One region of the Porphyromonas sp. C0041D3 genome, then DNA from elsewhere that is predicted to be linked to it. Evidence: riboswitches for the same ligand, from Rfam matches in the RefSeq annotation. Region 1 holds a riboswitch; each other region holds the start of a gene.
The links. Region 1 has a riboswitch for cobalamin ahead of AC1EKE_RS03470 (DUF5074 domain-containing protein). Riboswitches for the same ligand answer to the same signal wherever they lie in the genome.
Positions count from the first base shown of each region.

Region 1 (6,102 bases):
CGGGTCGCCAGTAGAGCTCGTTGAGTGTCGGGAAGCGGTAGTTGTAGGCGACGCTACCGCGGAGGTGAAGGCGCTCCGGGAGAAGCGTCCCGGTCATGCCGAGGGAGTAGGTGACCACCGGCTTACGTCGGTCCACCAGCTCCATCATCAGTCGTCCGTCGGCGAGCCAGTGGTCGGCCCACTGCCACCTCACGGCGCTCGCCCAGGAGAGTGTGGAGCGGTGGATTAGCTCCGGTGCCGGCAGCTCCGGACGCTCGTAGCCACTCTCATCAGGCACCCGCACCACATCCTCGCGGTAGCTCTCAGCGCGGGCGATATCGTGTCGGTAGGTGAGGGTGGTGGAGGCGTGTAGGCGGTCGCTGAAGCGGTAGCGGTATTGTCCGCTCAGGTGGATGGTGTGGGAGAGATTGGTATTGCCTTGGGGGTCAAAGTAATCATTGTCAAACCATCGGTCATACCTCATCCTATAGTAGATATACGCTGCCTTGACCTCCGCTTGACCTTTCCCTGCCCTGTGATCCAGTCCGAGGTAGGCGCGGAGATTGGTCTCCCCCTGTCGCTCATGCACGGTCGTCTCCACGCCAAGGGGCTGTGGCAGCATCCGCGTCCCCTGCTGGTACCAGAGTGCGGAGGAGAGGAAAGAGCTCTCCCCGAGGCGGAAGTGTCCCTCCTGCATAGCCGAGCCAAGGGTGAAGCGTGCATCGCTCCGCTGCTCGAGGTAAGCATCGGCGGAGGATACCTTATTGAGATAGCTGTAGTTATTGTCAGAGTGGCGGAGGAAGGCCCTCGTCTTGCCGGATATGCGATCGGTCCCATACCTTGCCGATGCCATAGCGCTATAGGTGCCATAGGATCCATACTCGCCGGAGAGGGTGAGTGCCCGCTTCCCGTCCCACATCGGGGTGGTGCTTAGCCGTACGCTGCCACCGATGGCACCGCTACCTGTGGTGGCATCGCTACTGCCATAGACGAGTGAGACGCGGTCGGCAAAGAAGGTGGGCATCTGGGAGAAGTCGAAGATCCCCGACATCGCCGGCGTGAGGTCGATGCCATTCCACATCACCCGTGTCTGTGACGCGCCAGCGCCGCGGAAGGAGGCGGTGGCGAGAGCGCCCATACCGAAGCTCTTGATGTGTACCGCGGTATTGTCAGCCAGCAGCTCGGCGAGAGAGCGTGAGCGGAAGAGCTCGATGGTAGCCGGGGCGATCTGCTCCACCTTGGCTCCGGCATTGATCTCCTTCTCTTTCGTGATCGCCCGCTGATAGACGAAGAGCTCAGCGAGAGTCCCCTCCTGCTCCACCTTATCCTGGGCGAGTAGAGTGGGGAGAGCAAGGAAGGGCAGGAGGAGGAGAAGTGGCAGGCGCTTCATCATGACTCGGTTAATTATGACTTGGGGAAAAAGACAAAGTTGGGGTAGACTGCCACCTTGTAGCTCTTCTCCTCACCTCGGTCAGGAGAGTAAACGCGCACATAGCCTCTCTGGGCAGTGAAGTCGAGGCAGTCGCAGATGCACACCTTCCCCTCGGGTGAGACACTCATGCCGTACATCAGCTTCACCTCGGGAAGCGGCAGGTAGCGTGTCAGCTCCTTAGAGTCCACGTCCATAGCATAGATCACCTGGAGTGGGCGAGTCTTTGCTCCCGGGTTGTCCTCCGATGCCTCTGTCAGGCTGAGGTAGATCCGCCGGCCGGAGGGGTCTATGTCGATCCGATTGTAGCCCGGCATCCCCATGAGGTCACCCCTCTTCAGGTCGCCTCTCTTCTTGATCGGGATCAGCAGCTCGTCCACCACCTCCTCAGCCACCGGGTCGATGCAGCTGAGTCGTGGCAGCTCGATGCCGTCCACTCGCTTCGTAGAGAGGATCCAGATCCTCCCCCGGTGATCCACCACCGGCTTCGCTGTCGACTGCGACCAGCTGACAGAGACCTCGTCAATCAGTCGCATGGTGCTGAGACGAAACTTGGCTGCATCAAAGACTGCGATACCCCGGTCTATGTAGGTGCAGAAGACCTTGCCTCCCACCGTGATCATCTGCTCGATGCCGGAGGAGGAGAATGGTAGCTCGATGTACTCCAGCTCTCGGTAGGGCGGGCGAGTGCGGATCGTGACGAGCTGATTGTGGAGGTCAGAGACAACGGCAGTACTATCGGTCAGGGGAGTGATGTAGCGAGGGGAGCCGGCACGACTGTATCGGATCGACCCGACGCTCCGGAAGCTCTTGGGGTCAAGGATCTCGATCCGGCGGGAGTTGTCAATAGCGATGAAGTAAAGCCCATTGATCTCAGCCATCGACTGAGCCACATCGCCGAGAGGACGCTGATTGACCGCCCTAAAGACATCGTAGTGGACGGTCCCATCGGCGTAGATCACCGAGAGGGCGGCGGTATTGGTGGTGAAGAGACCCTCATTCACCACGATCATCACCGCTTTATTGCCATCCTCGCCCTCGAAGGAGGGGAGCTCCGGGATCTTGTCGCAGGCGCACACCACCGAGAGCAGTGCCGCCAGCAATCCCATTGCCTGTACTCGTATCCTCATATCTCTCTACAGCTATTGCGATCACCGGGAGAGAGGGTAGGATGAATGGCAGGCGCAGCGATGGCGTGGATCCGACAGCGGGTCGGTCGATTGCGACTCAAGCACGGCTCCTTTCCCCGGAAGCACTTTACTCTTAAGACTACGGCAGGTCTTCCGGCTTGCTCCCTCCCTTCGCATCCTTCCCATTGCCTACAGGGCAACAGTGGAGAGTAGAGTGTGAGTGGAGTTCTCTATGGAGCTTACGGCAGCGGGTCTGCCCAGGTCTTGCACCTGATTCCCTTTTCATCCTCCTGTCCGGAGAGCCCGAGCGGGAGGACACCAAATAGTCTACGAGGGCGCAAGTTTAGCCATTATTATCCGTTTTGCCAAAAACGCACCGCCCCTGCCATCGGACCAAAGGGGGTGGATTGGTCGCGGAATATAACTATATTTGCAAGGTTGTATATAAGTAAGATGCCTATCGTGAAGAAAAACGACACCGCTGAGATCCGTCAGGGTCAGCACGACCGGATGGTCCGAGCTTACGACTACCTCCGGTCGCACAACTTTGTGGAGACGACCGATGATGTGGCTCTCCGCATGGGGGGCAATAGGAGCTCCATCCGCTCGGCCCTCTCGCGTGGGGGGACCTATATGTCGGTCAATCTGATCGACGACTTCTTAGACGCATTCGACGGGATCTTCTCCCGCCCCTGGCTCGTCGATGGTGAGGGAGAGATGCTTGCGGGAGGGGAGGTCTTCTCCACCTCTCCGTACCCTACGCGTAGCGACCGAGTGACTCATGTCATGGAGCAGGAGGAGCTGACCTATAGTGAGATGACGAAGGAGGTGGGTCTGAGCAACGCCTCCACACTCTTCCGCATCACCCGCTACGGACAGCGCCCGCAGGATGCGACGCTCGATAAGATCCTCGAGCGCTTCCCCAAGTACCGCAGGGAGTGGCTCTATACCGGTATCGAGCCGATGCTCAGCACCCCGGAGCCGGCTGAGGAGGCACCGGCAAGCCCGATAGAGATCCTCGATGAGGAGGCCCTCGCCAAGAGCACCGCTCTCCCATACCACCCCTCGCAGACTATGCGCTTCCCTCTCGTGGAGGACCCCGCCGTCGCCGGCACGCTGACCAGCTTTGGCGATCCCGACCCGGATGGGGTGCGGATGATCGAGGTGCCGGTGGACCGGCACTACCGGGGCATCTACCGGATATTTACGGTGCAGGGCGACTCGATGGACGACGGCTCGAGCAAAGGTCTCTCTGAGGGCGACCGCGTGCTGGCACGCAGTGTCGACAGGGACTACTGGCTCGATGGGCTCCACACGCGCGACTGGCTCTACTTCATCTTCGTCACCCGCTCTGAGGGGATCGTCATCAAGCAGGTGATCGGCCAAGACCCTCGGCAGGGGCTCTTCAGGCTCCACTCGCTCAATCCCTTCTACCACGACTTTGACCTCCACGTGGAGGATATAGTGGCTATATATAATGTCATCGAGATCGTCTCTCGCCGTCTGACCGTATGAGTATCCACAACATCATCTTTGACCTCGGTGGTGTGCTCCTGATCGACCGCCCTGCGGAGAGCGTCCGGCGCTTCGACCGGCTCGGCTTCGTCGAGGCTCGTGGGCTCCTCTCGCCCTATCCCCGGGAGGGGCTATTCCCCGACTTAGAGGTCGGTCGGATCACTAAGGAGCAGTTCCGCGACATCGTCCGCACCACCTACGGCCACGACCTCACCATCGATGAGATCACATGGGCCCTTGCCGGCTATGCGGGTGAGGTAGAGCTCTACAAGCTGGATTACCTCCGCACTCAGCTGAGTGGCTACCGCCTCTTTCTCGCCACGAATACCAATGCCTTCCTCTACGACCTCTACCTCTCGCCCCACTTCCTCCCCTCGGGCGAGTCGCTGGAGAGCTACTTCGAGCGATGCTACGCCTCCCACCTCCTCCACATCAAGAAGCCCGACCCCCGCTTTTACCACCTTATCTTGGACGAAAACGACCTCGACCCCCGAGAGACCCTCTACATCGATGATCGGGAGGAAAACGTGACTGCTGCCCGGGCGCTGGGGCTGACCACCCTACGACCGGCGAATGGGACCGACTGGCGTCCCGCCCTGGAGAGACTGCTGTCCCATGAGTGAGCCAAGCCCCATCACCTCCTACCGCTCCCTCACGGCCGAGGGCGCCGGTCTCTACACCGAGCTACGCAGTCGCTTCATCTCGCGCGCTGTGCCTGTGGAGACGGTCGAGGAGGCTATGGCGGTGATCGAGGAGGAGCGGGCAAAGTACCACGATGCGCGCCACTGCTGCTGGGCTTATGTGGTGGGCATCCGGGAGCGCGAGGAGCGGTGCAGCGACGACGGAGAGCCCTCCTCCACAGCCGGAAAGCCGATCCTCGGGCGCATCCATGCACTCGGTCTGACGGGGGTGGTGGTCACCGTCGTCCGCTACTTCGGTGGCAAGCTCCTCGGCACCTCCGGCCTGATCGTCGCCTACCGCACCGCCGCCGAGCTCGCCCTCGCCGATGCCCCTCATAAGGAGACGATCCTCACGACTCACCTCGCCCTCCGCTTCCCCTACGACAAGATCAATCCCGTGATGATGCTCCTGCGGGATTACGAGGTAGAGACGATCGACTCCACCTCCGATCTCGAGGGGTACATCTGGCAGGTGGCGGTGGAGGACGCGCGGCTACCGCTCTTCCTCGAGGCGGCTAAGCTGCACTACTACCTGCGGATCGATCAGGCGGAGGAGTGACATCGCCCGCTGAGGACCTTGGACGCTAGGGCGAAAAGTCGTACCTTTGCCCTCGCGTTTCACCTCCAAGGTCGTGAACCTCTCGGAGAGACCGTGGGACGCACAGTACACTTATTTTTTATACCCATAGATTATGGCAACAGTTATCAGACTGCAGAGACACGGTCACAGAGCCTATGCTTTTTACTCGATCGTCGTCACACACCGTAGAGCACCGCGCGATGGTCGTTTCATCGAGAAGCTCGGCACCTACAATCCCAATAACGATCCCGCCGTCGTGGATCTCAACTTTGAGCGCGCACTCTACTGGATCGAGCAGGGTGCACAGCCCTCAGATACCGTACGCAGCATCCTCTCCCGCGAGGGCGTGATGATGATGAAGCACCTCCGTGGAGGTGTCCGCAAGGGCGCATTCAGCGAGGAGGAGGCTCAGAAGCGCTTCGACGACTGGATGAAGGCTAAGAAGAGCACCTACGAGAGCGAGAAGGAGAAGGCCGAGGCCGCCAAGCGCGACAGCGCCAAGAAGCTCCTCGATGCTGAGCGTAAGATCAACGAGGCTCGCGCCAAGGCCATCTCCGAGAAGGAGGCTGAGGCCAAGAAGGCTGCCGAGGAGGCTGCCGCTGCCAAGGCTGCTGAGGAGGAGGCTCCCGCAGCTGAGGAGGCACCCGCAGAGGAGACCGCTGCTCCTGAGGCACCTGCTGCAGAGTAAGTCACCCCGACATAGGGCACAATATCATCAGAGGGCGGATCGCACAGTCGTGCGGTCCGCCCTCTACTTATATGTATGGTATGTGATTGATCTATCAGCGA
Region 1 covers NZ_JBWPWJ010000003.1:228,028-234,129, reverse strand. The annotation lists gene AC1EKE_RS03475 (TonB-dependent receptor) at 1-1,369, opposite strand, end outside; gene AC1EKE_RS03470 (DUF5074 domain-containing protein) at 1,384-2,538, opposite strand; cobalamin riboswitch at 2,665-2,876, opposite strand; gene AC1EKE_RS03465 (S24 family peptidase) at 2,992-4,053, shown strand; gene AC1EKE_RS03460 (HAD family hydrolase) at 4,050-4,676, shown strand; gene AC1EKE_RS03455 (IMPACT family protein) at 4,669-5,292, shown strand; gene AC1EKE_RS03450 (30S ribosomal protein S16) at 5,426-6,001, shown strand; gene hpf (ribosome hibernation-promoting factor, HPF/YfiA family) at 6,096-6,102, opposite strand, start outside.

Region 2 (6,102 bases), on a different contig from region 1:
GGTGGTAGTACGATCACCCAGCAGCTCGCAAAGCAGCTCTACTCCCCACACGCAGACAATATCATAGAGAGGGCGCTGCAGAAGCCGATCGAGTGGGTCATAGCGGTGGAGCTGGAGCGACGCTACTCCAAGGAGGAGATCATCAGCCTGTACCTCAATCAATTTGACTTCCTCTACAATGCCATAGGGATCGAGCAGGCCTCACTCACCTACTTCAGCAAGCTACCCAAGGATCTGGAGGTGGAGGAGTCGGCTCTCCTCGTGGGTATGGTCAAGAATCCCTCCTTCTACAATCCCCGTCGCCATGAGGAGCGCGCTCTCACCCGGCGCAACCTAGTGATGGACCGAATGGTCGAGAAGGGCTTCCTCACTAAGGAGGAGGCTGCCAAGCACAAGGAGATCCCGATCAAGCTGGTCTTCAATCGCCGCACCCACAATAACGGAGCTGCGCCTTACTTCAGGGAGTATATCCGTCAGATCATGACAGCTAAGGAGCCCCGCCGGAGCGACTATCCAGACTGGCAGAGAGACCAGTACAGCCGAGACTCTGTCGCCTGGATCAATAATCCGCTCTATGGCTGGTGTGCAAAGAATAAGAAGGAGGATGGCTCCAACTACGACATCTATACGGACGGGCTCAAGATCTACACCGGGATCAATACCCGGATGCAGGAGCACGCCGAGGCGGCTATGATCGAGCACCTGGCCTCCACCCTTCAGCCCGCCTTTGATCGAGAGAAATCGGGTCGTGCCAATGCGCCCTTCTCCAATAGCATCACGTCCCAAGAGCGAGATAAGATCATTGACCGATCAGTCCGTCAGAGTGGACGTTACTTCACTATGCGAGCCGCAGGGATACCCGAGGAGGAGATCATCGCCTCCTTTGACAAGCCCACCGAGATGCAGGTATTTGCCTATGAGCGCAGCGGAGACAGTTACATCACCACCCTGCGCGATACGGTGATGACTCCGAGGGACTCAATCATATATGCCAAGACCTTCCTCCGATCCGGCTTTATGGCTATGGATAGCGAGACGGGAGAGGTACGCGCCTACGTCGGAGGACCGGACTTCCTCACCTTTAAGTACGACATGGTGACGCAGGGACGCCGTCAGGTGGGGTCGACGATCAAGCCTTATCTCTACTCCATGGCGATGAACGAGGGCTTCACTCCATGCGACCAATTGCTTCACGTACAGCCGGCACTCCGCAATCCTGACGGCTCCATCTGGACACCGCGAAACGCCGGCTCCTCCATGATCGGCGAGATGGTCTCCATCGGATGGGGACTGAAGCACTCGGATAACTGGGTCACCGCCTGGCTTATGGGTCAGCTGTCAAGTGATGGTTACTCAAATAGCTTCGTCAATTACCTCCACAGTATGGGCGTCACCGGCACGATAGAGCCGACCCTCGCCCTCTGTCTCGGCTCTTGTGACATATCGGTCGAGGAAATGGTGGGAGCCTTCACCACTTTTAGCCAAAAAGGAATGCGACAAGAGCCCCTCTACGTCACCAAGATTGTGGATAAGTATGGAAATGTGGTGGCCAACTTCACCTCCAAGGTCCACGAGGTCCTCCCTGAGGATGCCGCCTACAAGACGCTCTATATGATGCGTGAAGTAATGAATGGCGGTACCGGCAGCAGGATGCGCTTCCGTTACGGCATCGATGCCGATATGGGAGGGAAGACCGGTACGACACAGAATCATTCGGACGGATGGTTTATGTGCTTTACCCCTAAGCTCAGCACCGGCTGCTGGGTAGGTGGTGAGGACCGATCGATCCACTTCGATGGCATGCGCATGGGTCAGGGCGCGAGCTTGGCACTGCCGGTGGTGGCGAGGTTCTTCCAGAAGATCTACGGAGACAAGGAGCTACAGAAGGACACCTCCCTCGGCATTGATCCTGGGCTAAAATTTACCTTCCCCGAGGGCTTTGAGCCATGTCGCCGAGACGATGCTGCAGGTGTCGCGTACGACAGAGAGGATGTCACAGAGCCACACCAACAGCAAGCCCCCAAGGAGATCGACGACCTCTTCTCCTAATCGGTAGAGGACAGTACCAAAAAGTCGGATCCCGCACCTGATCAAGTGCGAGATCCGACTTTTTTCGGATCAGCAGGGTCCCCTATTACTTAAGGCTTCCCACCATATCCTCCGGGCGGACCCACTCGTCAAACTCCTCGGCAGTGAGGAAGCCGGACTTTACAGCCTCCTCGCGGAGTGTGGTCCCATTGTGGAATGCAGCCTTGGAGATCTTAGCCGCCTTCTCATACCCGATGTGGGTATTGAGTGCCGTGACCAGCATCAGAGAGTTATTGAGCAGGGTATTGATGCGCTCCCTATTTGGCTCAATGCCGGCAACGCAGTGCTCCTCCAGTGAGAGGCAGGCATCACCAAGCAGCTGAGCAGACTGGAGGAAGTTGGCAGCCATGACCGGCTTGAAGACATTCAGCTCGTAGTTGCCACTTGCACCGGCCATCGTGATCGTGGTCTGATTGCCAAAGACCTGCACGCAAACCATAGTCATCGCCTCACACTGGGTAGGATTGACCTTACCGGGCATGATCGAGGAGCCCGGCTCATTCTCCGGCAGGTGGATCTCACCGATGCCGCAGCGAGGTCCGGAGCCGAGGAGACGGATGTCATTGGCGATCTTAAAGAGAGAGGCCGCAAGACCATTGAGTGCCCCATGAGTCGCCACCACGGCGTCATGAGCGGCAAGTGACTCAAACTTATTGGGCGCCGTCACAAAGGGCTCCCCGGTAAAGTCTGCGATGTACTTGGCCACCAGCTCGGCGTAGCCCTTGGGCGTATTGAGTCCGGTGCCGACGGCCGTCCCGCCTAGCGCCAGCTCGGCGAGGTGCGGCAGGGTCGCCTCGATCGCTCTAACCGCATAGCCCAACTGTGCTGCGTAGCCGGAGAACTCCTGTCCGAGCGTCAGAGGGGTAGCATCCTGCAGGTGGGTCCGCCCGATCTTGACGATGTCCTTGAAGTCCTCAGCCTTCTTCTCGAGGCTCTTCTGGAGCTTCTTCACCGCCGGAAGAGTATGCTGTACCACCTTGGTGTAGGCGGCGATGCTCATCGCGGTGGGGAAGGTGTCGTTGCTGGACTGAGACTTATTGACATCGTCATTGGGGTGGATCAGGCTCGGCTCGCCCAGCTTGCCACCATTGAGGACGTGGCAGCGATTGGCAACCACCTCATTGACATTCATATTGGACTGCGTGCCGCTACCGGTCTGCCAGATGACGAGAGGGAACTGATCATCCAGCTTGCCCTCGATGATCTCGTCGCACGCCTGAGCGATGAGATCACGCTTCTCCTGAGGGAGGACCCCCAGCTCGCAATTGGCATAAGCGGCCGCCTTCTTCAGATACCCGAAGGCAGTGACGATCTCGTGAGGCATAGAGGCTGCGGGACCGATCCTGAAGTTATTACGGCTGCGCTCCGTCTGAGCAGCCCAGTACTTATCAGCGGGGACCTTCACCTCACCCATGGTGTCATGCTCGATACGATACTCCATAATTGGCTTGACTATTTTCTATTAGCGTTGTACTTACCTAACTTTCTTCCAAAGTTACCCAAAATAGAGTCTTTCGCAAAGCAGTCCCACCATCCTTGCTCCACCGGTCAGACTGCACTCTTAATTGTGAGCGGAAAGTGGCTCGCTATGTGGGGCATTTCTTTTACCGATATTAGGCGCAACTAATATCGGTATTAGTGACATCTAATATCGGTAAAAGAAATCAGCCGGTCCAATGGGCGAAATGGAGGTGACAATGAAGAGAAAAAATGTACCTTTGCGGTGACGGTGATCCGATGGACACTCGCTCATCGGAGTAAGAGGGAAACAGGTGCAAGTCCTGTGCAGACCCGCTGCTGTAAGTCTCCAACCGATCGGCTCGAAGTGATGCCACTGTGGTCCTCCTCGGAGGAGTATGGGAAGGCGACGAGCCGAGAGACAAGCCAGAAAACCTGCCGTCACGTGCATTTTGTATCGCTCCCGAGGACTGGAGCGGTGCCACTGAAAGGATGTAGTCCATCTGTATTTTCCAATTTTTGACTCGCTATCAGCGACTATTATCCCAAGTGTGGTCAGGTAATTCATACTGAGTGATGACGACCCTCTGTGAAGCGGATCGAGTCCATGCACTTTTAGGAGAGGCGGTCACCGACATCCGACGGTGGCGGCCTCTCCTTTTTTTGTACCTTTCGGTCAATTAGTTTTACTGACTCACTTTATTCATAGCGATGCGAAACTACTTCATCCTTGCGCTCTCCATCCTTGCGCTCTCCATCCTTGCGCTCTCCTGCCAGGCTCAGATCGCCGACACTTGGCATGGGATCTTGCAGGTCACACCAACCTACAGCCTGCCGCTTGTGCTCCACATTACTGAGGGGGCCGATGGCTACTCCGCCACCCTAGACAGCCCTGAGCAGGGGGCACAAGGGATCCCAGTGGATCAGATCAGCTTTAGCCCCGATAGCCGGATGCTCAGCTGGCAGAGCCGCACCATCGGTGCCAGCTATAGCGGGCAGCTCGAGGGTGATACGATCCAGGGAGACTTCTCTCAGCAGGGGTTTACCACCCGTCTGGATCTGATACGAGGTGCGTACCGGAAGAGCAAGCCCAAGGACGACCTCCCCTACCTCTCCACCGAGCTTGCCATCCCCTCGGCAGAGGTGACCCTCGCTGCCACACTGACGGAGCCTAGCGAGCAGAAGAGCTCTACCGCAGTGGTCTTGGTAGCGGGCAGTGGACCTAATGATAGGGACGAGAAGCTGGGACCACACAAGCCCCTCCGCGACATAGCCGACTACCTCACCCGGCAGGGCATCACCGTGCTGAGGTATGACAAGCGAGGAGTGGGCGAGTCTACGGGGGCATTCGGAGTCTCTATGCTGAGTGACTTCGTGGCAGATGCCAAGTCGGCACTTGAGTACCTCCGAGGGACGGGACGCTACTCGAGGGTGGGTCTCATAGGCCATAGCGAGGGAGGACTGATAGCCGAGAGTATCGCAGCAGAGAGTCCGGCAGACGTTGACTTCATCGTGCTGCTTGCCGCCCCGGGGACCTCAGGTGTGGAGGTCATCACATACCAGAATGTAGTAATGATGTCAAGCCTGATCTCCCCCGAGTCAAAGGAGGACTTCGCCAAGATTACCAGTAGGACATTCAAGGATCTCGCCTACCACTCCACCACCCGGGCGGAGGACTCTACGCTGATGCGGGGCTACTTCGAGAGGGTGCTACCGCTGGTCCGCGAGGAGCAGCGAGCCGGCACGAGAGCGATGGTGCTCAGCGACAGGTACTTCCGATCGATGCTTGATGCGACCTCCACACCATACTATAAGGAGTTCCTCAGGAGCGATCCCTCCGCCCTCCTTCCGCGGATCACCTGCCCGATACTGGCTCTTAATGGGAGTAAGGATATGCAGGTGGAGGCGTCAGACAATCTCGGCGCAGTCAAGCGCCTTGCGACAGCATCCTCCGGTGTGACGACAGAAGAGATTGCAGGGCTCAATCACCTTTTTCTACCCTGCAGCACCGGTCTCCCGGGCGAGTACGTCCACCTCAAGCCCGGCTTCTCGAGCTAGGCTCTGGAGATGATGACGGAGTGGATCAAGGAGGGGGAATTGGGCAGGTAATGCCTTTTGGGTAAATTTGCACTATCAGTGATAGTTATCAGTAAGTAATCCTCTATATGTTTTCCGGAATAGTCGAGACAACGGCAAAGGTGCTCCGCGTGGATCACCCTCACAATAGTACCAATGTGGACCTTACCCTGACCGTCCCCTTTTGGGACGAGTTGGCGATAGACCAAAGCGTGGCGCACAATGGAGTCTGCCTGACAGTTGTCTCAATCCATCCTGAGGAGAAGAGCTACACAGTCACCGCGGTGCAGGAGACCCTTGAGCGCTCCAACCTCGGCGACCTCAAGCCCGGTGATCGGGTCAATGTGGAGCGGAGCATGAGGAGTGATGGTCGCCTCGATGGGCATATCGTCCAGGGGCATGTCGATACCACTGCCGAGTGCATCGGGCTGGAGGATGTGGGTGGAAGCACCTACTACACCTTCCGCTACAGTGTCACTG
Region 2 covers NZ_JBWPWJ010000004.1:181,230-187,331, reverse strand. The annotation lists gene AC1EKE_RS04535 (transglycosylase domain-containing protein) at 1-2,049, shown strand, start outside; gene fumC (class II fumarate hydratase) at 2,135-3,529, opposite strand; cobalamin riboswitch at 3,799-4,003, shown strand; gene AC1EKE_RS04525 (alpha/beta hydrolase family protein) at 4,258-5,604, shown strand; gene AC1EKE_RS04520 (riboflavin synthase) at 5,712-6,102, shown strand, end outside.
Region 2: linked by a shared signal. The riboswitch ahead of AC1EKE_RS04525 (alpha/beta hydrolase family protein) and the one ahead of AC1EKE_RS03470 (DUF5074 domain-containing protein) in region 1 are both predicted to bind cobalamin.

Region 3 (6,102 bases), 160 kb from region 1:
TGCCGATATTCTCATACTGGCTCTCCACATCGCTATGGACCACCCGGTGGATGAAGTCGTGCACATCGCGGTAGAAGAGCGTCGCCTCGTAATTGAGGAAGTGACTCTGCGCCGGGGAGGTCTGACCATAGAGCACAAGGTTGAGGTTGTAGGCCCTTTCGGGGCGGAGCTTGAAATTGGGATAAATGGTGATCCCATTGCCCATCAGCTCGCGGGCAGAGGGGAGCTGCGTGGCGTACTCAAAGGAGCCCTTCACCGACAGCGCCTCCAGCGGGGCATACCGCAGCCCGAGGCCATAGCCGATGTTATTCTTCGTAAAGTGGGAGGGCACATCGGTCGAGCCGGTGAGCCACTCGAGGTCAGACTGACCGATGGAGACGGTGTAGAGGTAGTCCTTGACGAAGGTGAGCGCATGGAGCCTGCCGTCGAGGAGATAGCCACCGTAGGAGAGGCCGAGGATGTGCCGTGCCATCCGGTCCTTCGTTTCGTCAAAAGAGGTGTCGTAGTCGTCGTACCGATGGTTCTCGACCGCAGAGAGCTGGTAATTGAAGTTGAGCTTCCCCCATTTCCTCAGGTCATAGGAGAGATTGACCCGCGCCGAGAGACCGGGACGGAGCGTGTGACGGAGTGCCTTCCCCCGGCGGGTCACCTCACTGTAATTGGTCTCTACGGAGGTGCCGTCCCAGGCATACTTCCTGTAGGTGGTGTCGGCGAGCAGCATGTGATCTCTCGCGACTGCGGCATCGATCTGAGCCGACAGTCCCGGGGTCAGCAGATCCTTCTTGGCATACCTGCCAGTGAGGCTCAGGTCGGACCGTCGCCTAGTCGCCTCGCCTATCACGAGGGTCTGCATAAACCCGGTCTGGATCTCCTTGTCACTCCCGGTGTACTGTACCCCGAGGAGCGCCTCGTCGGCCCACCGCACCTGAGTCACCCCGAGCTGCACCCCGGCGGTGAGGGTGCGGTACCCATCGTGGAAGCGCGGGAGGTCCCTCCGGACGAAGTCGTACGCCTCCTCATCCCAGACCGACACCCCCTTCATCGTATAGTTATTCCGACTGGAGAGACAGCTCAGCGTGGGGCGAAGCGTAAGCCCGCTCGCTGCATGGCGGTATTGTCCGTGCAGATCTGCACCGATGGTGCCGAAGGAGCCAAATCTCAGGGAGGCATCCAAGAAGTTCGTCCGGCTCTTCTTAGTGATGATATTCACCGCACCCCCGAGCGCATCCATCCCCAGCTCCGGGGGGACCACGCCCTTGTAGATCTCTATTCGGTCGACAATATTGGCCGGCAGCGTCTCGAGGCTAAGGCCACTCCCGCGGGAGGAGAGCGGAACCCCATCGATGAAGTAGCGGATCGCCTGACCACCGAGACCATTGATCGACAGCTCCACGCCTGAGCCCAGCCCTCCCTGACCACGGACATTGACCCCGGAGGACTGCCCCACCAGGTCGCTGAGACTGCTGAGGGAGGAGATCACGGAGCTGACGTCGAGACTCATGGCGGAGAGCGCCTGATGCTGTAAGGCGCGCTCGTGCGAGGGGGCGAGCACCACCACCTCGCCGAGCAGCTTTGGATCCTCCTTGAGGACAAAGTCTACCGTCTCTCTCATCGGGAGGGACACCGACCTCGTCTCCTCCCTGTAGCCCATCAGCCCGGCAGTCACCCGATAGTCGCCGGGGGCAAGAGAAAAGCTGTACCTCCCCTCCTTATTGGTCATCATCGCCACGATGACATTGCTCTCCCGCATAGGCCGTACCCTGATCGTGACACCCGGCATCGGCTTCCCCTCCATGTCTGTCACGCGTCCCCGCAGCACCTCCGTCGCCTCAGCACCGAGGGAGCAGAGGAGCAACAGGAGACCGATCGCCCAACTCATTAATCTACTCATCCTCAGCACTCAGCTTCACACCGGTTTTCTCGTAGATCTTTTTCTTCTCCCCGATCAGGAGACGGCGATAGTGAGCAAAGAAGCGTGCCCGCTCCACCACCATCTCCTGCACCTCGGGCAGCTCTCCCAGCCCTCGGGCATCCACCGTCACCTCATAGCCCGCGTCACGCAGCGCGGTGGCCCACTCATCGGAGATGTCGTGCTTGGCATGCTCGCCCGCCACCATCATCAGCGGCATAAGGCAGACCCTCCGGAGTCCGGTGGCTCGGAGACGCCTGAGCGCCTGATCGTAGTAGGGGTAGCCCTCGATACAGCCGACAATGATCTGCGAGAGTCCTCGATCCATCAGGTAGTGGTCCAGCATCGCATACTGCGCCGTGGAGCTGTCGTAAGTGCCGTGCCCCACCAGGAGGTATGCGGTATCCCTATCCTTCGCCAATGGTGCCAGCACCTGGTCTATCAGCTCTCGGTAGTCCTTCTCGTAGAAGAGGAGTGGCGTCGTCAGGCGAATCTCCCGGAAGTCGCCACGTCGCTGCTCCACCTCCTGTTCTAAGGCTTTCATCTCCAGCCCATAGACCACCTGAGACGGGACGATCAGCAGATGGGTCACCCCCTCCGCCCGGAGCTTATCCATCGCCTCCATCGGCGAGAGCTTCTCGATCCCTCTGTCACGGAGCCGCTTACAGACAATCCTCGAGGAGTAGGCCTCACTTAGCTCTATGCCGGGGAAAGCCGCTCCGACCGCGTGATTGAGTGCGTCAAGCGTCCGCACACGAGTGTCGTCGTGTGTGGTGCCGAAGTGGACCATCAGTATCGCCCCTCTCTCTCCCTCACCGAGGGAGTCAAAGAGCGGACTCTCCACAAATATCTTCTCCTCACCCCTAACAAGTACATTAGAGAATAGCATACAGAGTACACCGAAGAGGATAAGACGATATGTCTTACTCATACGTGTATGAAAACCATCCGACCCACCTGCCCCCGAGCGGGATCCGAAAAATTATCTTACAGCCATGGCAGGTCTCCTGACTCACCTCCGGCCTGGCTTGCGTACCTTCCCATCGACTCAGTCGACAGTGGTAATAAAGAATGGCAAGCAGCCTAATGGAGGAATACAGTAGCGGGCACTGTGCCGGACTCGCACCGGACTTCCCTCTTGTGATGGGATGCGCAGCTCAGGCTGAGAGCGCATCACACCATAGCTCACAGCAAAGGTACACTAAAAAATCCCCCTCGCCAACTAATGTTAAGACCTCACCGCCGTCGCCCACGCGCTGGCTAATTCGCATAGCGATGTGGAAGTGGTACATTGCCGGAGAGAGATAATTTCGTACCTTTGCGGAGCCTTACCCCCAGTGAGAGGTGGGGCGGGTGGCGAAGAGGCCGACCCTTGCCGAAATAGCTCAGTTGGTAGAGCGACGCATTCGTAATGCGTAGGTCACGAGTTCGAGTCTCGTTTTCGGCTCTCCCTCCCCCGAGAGCGTCTGCGGATGATTTTTATCCGTGGGCGCTCTCACTTTTTTGGAGGTGGCGGGTAGTAAGGGTATATTTGCGAGAAGGACCGCATCGGCAGTCCTACTCAGACCATCACACTACACAGCCCCCACTCAATGGCAAATGTCCTCCAAGTGCTCTCTCCGGAGATGAGGAAGACCCTCCGATCGCAAAACATCTGGCCCGATCAGGTACTCTACCTGACCCGCCCGGATCAGCGGCTTGATATGTTTGCCCTCGGGCAGCGCCGCTTCGAGATCCTCATGCAGACCGAGGAGTACTTTCGTCAATTGGTCTCCATGGCAGACCGCAAGGAGCGGAGTGCAGGCTACAGTGTGCTTCCCCGCAAGTTCCGCGCGGTCCTCTATGAGTCCGATGACACCGCCGAGCCACGTCGGCTGCTCCTATCTCTGCCACAGTCCGACATCCCCGGGCTGCGGGATCTCTACCCCATGCTGATATGGACCACGGATGAGGAGCAGAGCCTGCTGGAGAGCCTGGGGGATGACATCGCCCTTCAGGCCTACCGAGACGGCTATATGGATGGCATGCCTATCGTCGCTCTGATGACCGGTGAGGTGCTCGCAGATGAGGACCCCCGTGGGGAGGAGAAGGAGAGACGCCGGTCCGAAGCGATCCCGGAGGAGCTCTTCGCCATCATTGATGACCGGTCGGACGTGGGCGAGGCGACGCAGATGGAGATGAAGGAGAAGGGCATCCTCCCGGAGGATCTGCTGATGATCCGGGTCGGTGATGAGACGATGGAGAGTCTCTCAGGGCGGAGGATCCCCGGCATACTCCTGCGCTACGATGACGAGAATATGGATCAGCTCTACCGGCAAGCCGCCTCAGACAGCCCACTCGATGCGGACACCCGCACACCCAGGCCCTTCAAGGCTTGCCTACTGAGAGACAGTCGCGGGACAGAGAAGCTCTACAGGCTGGAGGCTCCGCCCAAGTTAGATCCGGACGAACCGGAGCGACCACTCTTCTTCCCCCACCCGTCGATGCACGAGGGGATGGAGGAGGCAATCCCCTTCCTCTCTATTATGGCCACGGTGGATGCCGAGTACCTCTGCAGCCTTGGGCTGACGGAGGAGGACGCCTACATTTTTATCCCCCTACGCCTCTCAGAGGCAAGTGACGACACCCAAGATTTATTTCACCTATGAACTATAAGAAAATCCTCACCCTCCCGGCGGTAATGACCCTACTGCTGACACTTAGCTGCAGCAAGACCGTAGAAGAGGGGGCACCCGACTACCCGACCAAGCTAACCGACCTTGTGGATCCCTGGATCGGGACAGGGGGTCACGGGCACGTCTTCCTCGGGGCGAGTGTCCCGCTCGGGATGGTGCAGCTCGGTCCCACCTCCGTCACGGAGGGCTGGGACTGGTGCAGCGGCTACCACATCTCTGACAGCACGATCATAGGTTTCTCTCACACCCACATGAGCGGGACGGGCATCGGGGATCTCCTCGACCTGACGGTGATGCCGGTAACGGGCGAGGTGACTCCGGGGCGAGGGACGGCGGACGATCCGGCGAGCGGGCAGTGGAGCTACTCCGACCGGAGCCGTGAGGTGGTCCGCCCGGGCTACTATGCCACCCGGCTCACCCGATACGGCATCGACGTAGAGCTGACGGCGACAAGCAGGGTGGGACTACATCGGTACTCCTTCCCCGAGGGAGCAGAGCAGCCGGCGATTATTTGGGACCTTGCCAATGGAGGAAACTGGGACCGCCTCACCAAGGGCGAGGTAAAGCAAGTGAGCGAGACGAGAGTGGAGGGCTACCGCTACTCCACCGGCTGGGCAAAGGATCAGCGGGTCTACTTCGCTGCTGAGCTCTCCACCCCGATCCGCTCCATCGACTACGGCACGAGCCCCACGCCGGGAAAGGAGAGCGACGTGCCTTACAACTACGCCTACATCCACCTGGCTCAGCCGACGGAGCCGGTCCTCCTGAAGGTCGCCCTCTCTCCTACCTCCACCGAGGATGCGTGGGCCAATATGGCAGCCGAGTGCCCCGGGTGGGACTTCGACGGCATCCGCAAGGCCGCTGACGAGGCGTGGGAGAAGGAGCTGGGTCGGATGCGTATGGCAGCGAGCGACTCTGCCACCCTCGTCACCCTCTACACCGCCCTGTACCACACCCTCTTCACCCCCTCCGACTACAGCAACACAGACGGGTCATACCTCGGTGCCGACTTGGCGAAGCACGCCGACCCGGGCTACACGACCCGATCGACCTTCTCCCTATGGGACACCTACCGAGCCTATCACCCGCTCTTTACGCTGACACAGACCGACCGAATGAGGGACATCGTCGGCACAATGACAGCGATCTCGCGCGAGGGGGGCAAGGTGCCGGTCTGGCACTTCTATGCCAATGAGACGAATACTATGGTGGGCGATCCCGGCATCTGTGTGCTCTCGGATGCGATCGTGAAGGGTCTCTGCGACGAGCCCGACTCGGTCTACCAAGAACTGAAGAGGACCGCCCTCCTCGATGAGCGGGGGAAGGATCTCCGTCGCAAGTACGGCTACATCCCCTACGACAAGATGGGCGAGAGCGTCGCCTACGACATGGAGTACGCCATCGCCGATGCCGCCCTTGCTGAGGCAGCAAAGCACCTTGGGCACGAGGAGGACTACACCTATTTCCTCAAGATGAGCAAGTCCTACCACCACCTCTTCGACCCGGTCACCGGCTTTA
Region 3 covers NZ_JBWPWJ010000003.1:69,155-75,256, forward strand. The annotation lists gene AC1EKE_RS02815 (carboxypeptidase regulatory-like domain-containing protein) at 1-1,891, opposite strand, end outside; gene AC1EKE_RS02820 (sirohydrochlorin cobaltochelatase) at 1,884-2,840, opposite strand; cobalamin riboswitch at 2,890-3,107, opposite strand; tRNA gene AC1EKE_RS02825 (tRNA-Thr) at 3,284-3,356, shown strand; gene AC1EKE_RS02830 (hypothetical protein) at 3,502-4,557, shown strand; gene AC1EKE_RS02835 (GH92 family glycosyl hydrolase) at 4,554-6,102, shown strand, end outside.
Region 3: linked by a shared signal. The riboswitch ahead of AC1EKE_RS02820 (sirohydrochlorin cobaltochelatase) and the one ahead of AC1EKE_RS03470 (DUF5074 domain-containing protein) in region 1 are both predicted to bind cobalamin.